2 regions of the Rahnella sp. Larv3_ips genome follow, and region 2 is predicted to be linked to the other one. Evidence: predicted binding sites of a transcription regulator. Region 2 holds the regulator's gene; the other holds the start of a gene.

Region 1 (2,474 bases), on a different contig from region 2:
CTGGCGCAGGCACCAGTGGCGTTTGTGCTACCACGTGGGGTACCGCATCAACGTGCTGCTGATAATACTGCCCGAGGTGCGTCACGGCGTCGCGGGTACGGGTAATGTCGTAACCGGTGGCGCTCATGTTCAGCACAAAACCTGCCGGAGCCACACCAATCAGAACCAGCATGATAAGACCGATACCTTTCTGACCGTCGTTAGCGCCGTGAGAGAAGCTCACGCCGATAGCCGACAGGATCAGGCCAATACGGGTCCAGAACGGCGGCTTTTTCTTGCCGTCTTTCTTTTCACGTTCAGCAGGCGTCAGGTGGATACGGGCATGTTTCTTGTTGCCGCTCCAGTAGCGACGTAACAGGAAAATCATGGTCCCCGCCATAATCATCCCAACCAGAGGCGAGATAATCAGAGAGGCAAAAATACCGATCATTTTTGGGATGTTTAATGCATCGACCACGGACGTGTGAGTCATTAATGCATTGGTCAACCCGACACCAATGATGGCGCCGATCAGCGTATGGGAGCTGGACGCCGGCAGGCCGAAATACCAGGTGCCGAGGTTCCAGATGATCGCTGCCAGTAACATCGAGAACACCATGGCAAGGCCATGAGTGGAACCCACGTTGAGCAGAAGATCGGTTGGAAGCAAATGGACGATGGCATAAGCCACACTCAAACCACCGAGTATGACGCCAAGAAAGTTAAACACACCCGCCATCACGACCGCTAATTGCGAACGCATTGCCCGGGTATAGATGACGGTTGCTACTGCATTGGCCGTATCATGAAAACCGTTAATGGCTTCATAGAACAGGACAAACAGTAACGCGAGAATCAATAACGAACCGGTATGAATATCCAACCCGGCAAATAGATGCAGCATAATTGTTACGCCAGTTAGTGGTCATGAACGCCGCGCATTATCTGCGAGAACAGGGGGCCGATAAAAGGAAAATATGACATTTTTTTGATTAAAAACAGTTCAAAAAATGTTGCAATGTAGATTAACTTTTTATTAATCAGCAGGTTGTTGGGTCTTTGCCGTTTGAAACATTTGCTTACTTTGCCTCATGCAATGCCCCTGTGACTGGTTTATACCCCGTCAGTCCCTTACAATCCGCGACGCGCAGCGGTCAAAATCCTCCTGTGCGCAGGGCGTATCCTATTTAAAACGTAGCTGAATTTTCCGGAAAGAGAGGCCAAAAGTGGAACAGGTTGATGTGGTAGTCATAGGTGCGGGTGCGGCAGGCATGTTCTGTGCAGCGCAGGCCGGACAGGGTGGCTGCCGGGTTCTGCTGCTGGATAATGGTAAGAAAACCGGACGTAAAATTTTGATGTCGGGGGGCGGACGCTGCAATTTTACTAATCTGTATGCCGAACCGGCCGCCTATCTTTCCGAAAACCCGCATTTCTGCAAATCCGCCCTGGCGCGTTACACCCAGTGGGATTTTATCGACATGGTCAACCGCTACAACATCGCCTGGCACGAGAAAACCCTCGGTCAGCTTTTTTGCGATGACTCCGCACAGCAAATCGTGGCGCTGCTGGATAAAGAATGCGAACTGGGCAATGTCGATGTCCGGTTGCGCAGTGAGATTTCCGACGTACAGAAAACGGAAAATGGCTTTGTCATCAAGGTGAACGGCTCAACTGTGAGCACTCACTCACTTGTGGTTGCGAGTGGGGGGCTTTCCATGCCGGGGCTGGGCGCGACGCCGTTCGGTTACCGTCTGGCGGAGCAGTTTGGGCTGAAAGTATTGCCGACCCGCGCCGGTCTGGTGCCCTTTACCCTGCACAAACCGCTGCTGGATCACCTGCAAACCCTCTCGGGCGTGTCAGTGCCTGCGGTGCTGACCGCTGAAGACGGCACGGTTTTCCGTGAAAGCATTCTCTTCACCCATCGCGGCATGTCCGGCCCGGCCGTTTTACAGCTTTCCAGCTACTGGTTGCCTGGTGAGTTTGTGAGCGTTAACTTACTGCCTGACGTCGATCTGGCGGCGTTTCTCAATGACCAGCGGCAGGAACATCCCAATCAAAGCCTGAAAAATACGCTGGCGATGCAACTGCCGAAGCGTCTGGTGGAATGTCTGCAAACGCTCGGCCAGTTGCCGGACGTGACGCTCAAACAGCTTAACGTGCCGCAGCAGGCGGAACTGGTTGAACAACTGCAAAACTGGCAGGTGCAGCCGAACGGCACCGAAGGTTACCGCACGGCGGAAGTGACGCTCGGCGGTGTCGATACCAGGGAGTTGTCTTCTAAAACCATGGCCGCTGCGAAAGTGCCGGGTTTGTACTTTATCGGTGAAGTGGTGGACGTGACTGGCTGGCTGGGCGGTTATAATTTTCAGTGGGCGTGGAGTTCCGCGTGGGCGTGTGCGCAGGATCTGGTGGCTGGCCGCGTCAGCTAACCCAACTCATCAATTCCATACCGCGACTGGCTGCCAGTTATCACGGCGATGAATACAAAAACACCC
Region 2 (2,474 bases):
CTGAGGCGCAATACCCGGCCCGTTGTCGCTTATCTGGAACTGCGCGCCGTGCGGCGTTTGCTGCCAGTTGACTTCAATGCGGGTGCCCGCCGGGGTGTGATTGACCGCGTTGTACACCAGATTGGAAACCGCGCTGCGCAGTTGATCTTCGTTGCCAAAGACCTTCAGCTTGTCGTTTATACGGAATACGACCTCATGCTGACCGCCGCTCAGCGTCTGCACTTCACGCTCCAGCATGCCGAGCATCACCGGAATATCGACTTTCTCGTGCAAATCCATATTGGCAGAAGCTTCTATTTTCGACAGCGTCAGCAGCTGTTTTACCAGCCCGTCCATGCGTCGCGTCTGCTCCTGCATGGTATCCAGCGCTTTGGAACGAAACGGCTCTTCCAGCTTGGCGTCTTCCATCATTTCCAGATAGCCCTGCAAAACGGTCAGCGGCGTACGCAGCTCATGGCTGACGTTAGCGAAGAAGTTGCGTCGCGCGCCCTCGAGCTGACGCATCTGCGTGACATCCCGCGCCACCATCAGTAATTGCCCTTCAGAATAAGGCATCACGCGAAACTCCACGTAATGCTCATTATTCAGCTGAAGATTCAGTGCACGGCTGAAATCCCGGGCCTGGATCCAGGCGCGAAACTCCGGATAGCGCAAAAGGTTAAAGATGTGCTGCCCGTTGTCTTCCGGCCAGCGAAAGCCGAGCAGTTCCTGCGCCAGACCGTTACACCAGAAAATATTGCCCTCTTCGGTGGTCAGCACCACTGCATCAGGTAACGATTCTGCACCGCTGCGAAAACGTTTAATTAATTGCCCTAATTCGCGACGACGACGACGGTTACGCATCTGCATCTGGTTCAGCCCGTAGAAAAGCGGCTCCCAGCTCCAGCGCCCGTTTGGCGGGGTGATGCTGCGGTCAAGCCACAGCCAATGTGAGAGTTTAAGCTGGTTGTAATAGTTCCAGCCCAGCGCCGCCAGCAGCGACGCAAAGAGAAGCCAGCCAAAATGGCCGACAAAAATGCCGAGAATGATCGCTGGCAGGCAAAAGAGGAAAAATTCGCCGGCCAGCCGTTTCCATGACAAACGTTCTAACACACAGATTCTCCGCTGTGGGGATTAATAACGCGTTGAGAAACGGTATCCCGTGCCACGGACAGTCTGAATCATTCTGTCATGTCCACTGGTTTCCAGCGCTTTACGTAAACGACGAATATGCACGTCCACGGTGCGATCTTCCACATAAACGTTAGTGCCCCAGACGTTATTCAGCAACTGTTCGCGGCTGTAAACACGTTCTGAGTGGGTCATAAAGAAGTGTAATAATTTGAATTCGGTCGGCCCCATGTCGAGCGCCTGCTCGTTGGCCATCACCCGGTGAGAGGAAGGATCCAGGCTCAGCCCCTGCATGTCGATCACCTCTTCCACCGCCATCGGAGAAATGCGGCGCATTACCGCTTTGATGCGGGCAACCAGTTCTTTCGGAGAAAACGGTTTGGTGATGTAATCATCGGCACCCACTTCGAGGCCGCGCACCCGATCTTCTTCTTCACCGCGTGCGGTCAGCATCATCACCGGGATTTCGCGGGTCAGGGCTTCACGTTTAAGGTGCTTAATAAACTGAATACCGGAACCGCCCGGTAACATCCAGTCGAGCAGGATAAGCTCAGGATAAGGCTCGACCAGCTGGGCCACCGCGGAATCAAAATCTTCAGCTTCAACAGCCTGATAGCCATTTTGTTCCAGTACAAAACACACCATTTCACGAATAGGAGCTTCGTCTTCAACCACTAATATACGTCTAGCCATCGTAGGTCCTGCCAATAGGTTAGCGATCTTTTATTTGATTGCGGGCGCCATTATGCGTCAGTTTTGTGACAGATTTATGAATAGAAAGGATGGTTCATTACCCGGCAATTTAACAGCCATCTTGCTGAAATGCGTCCGATTTTCTCAGGACATCGTCCCCCGTCGGCGTTTATACTTTGCGCCATTGTTACCGCACCGCGAACCACAGGGAGTTTCATGCGCCTGATCCACACCTCAGACTGGCATCTTGGCCAGTATTTCTTTACCAAAAGCCGCGCCGCCGAGCACCAGGCCTTTCTGCGCTGGCTGACGGAACAGGTGGAAAATCATCAGGTTGATGCCGTGATCGTGGCCGGTGACATTTTCGATACCGGCTCACCGCCGAGCTATGCCCGCGAACTGTATAACCGCTTCGTGGTGGAATTACAACGCACCGGCTGTCAGCTGATTGTGCTGGCCGGTAATCATGATTCCGTCGCCACGTTAAATGAGTCCCGCGAGCTGCTTTCCTGTCTCAATACCCGGGTGATCGCCACCGTCGGCGAAGATCTGTCTGAGCAAGTGCTGGTGTTAAATCAGCGCAATGGTACGCCGGGAGCCGTACTGTGCGCGATCCCCTTTTTACGCCCGCGCGATTTAATCGCCAGTCAGGCAGGGCAATCCGGCAGCGA

Evidence for each region. The regulator PhoB, encoded in region 2, activates phosphate uptake and scavenging genes when phosphate is short. The targets are predictions, from matches to a motif close to CTGTCATAAAACTGNCNNAT.
Region 1: the regulator PhoB is predicted to act here: its motif matches at 955-974, upstream of pitA (inorganic phosphate transporter PitA).

Annotation. Positions count from the first base shown of each region.
Region 1 covers NZ_MJIB01000021.1:562,277-564,750, forward strand. Annotated here, with positions in the region: gene pitA (inorganic phosphate transporter PitA) at 1-883, opposite strand, end outside; gene ED901_RS22095 (NAD(P)/FAD-dependent oxidoreductase) at 1,206-2,408, shown strand.
Region 2 covers NZ_MJIB01000005.1:689,531-692,004, forward strand. Annotated here, with positions in the region: gene phoR (phosphate regulon sensor histidine kinase PhoR) at 1-1,092, opposite strand, end outside; gene phoB (phosphate response regulator transcription factor PhoB) at 1,114-1,803, opposite strand; gene sbcD (exonuclease subunit SbcD) at 2,020-2,474, shown strand, end outside.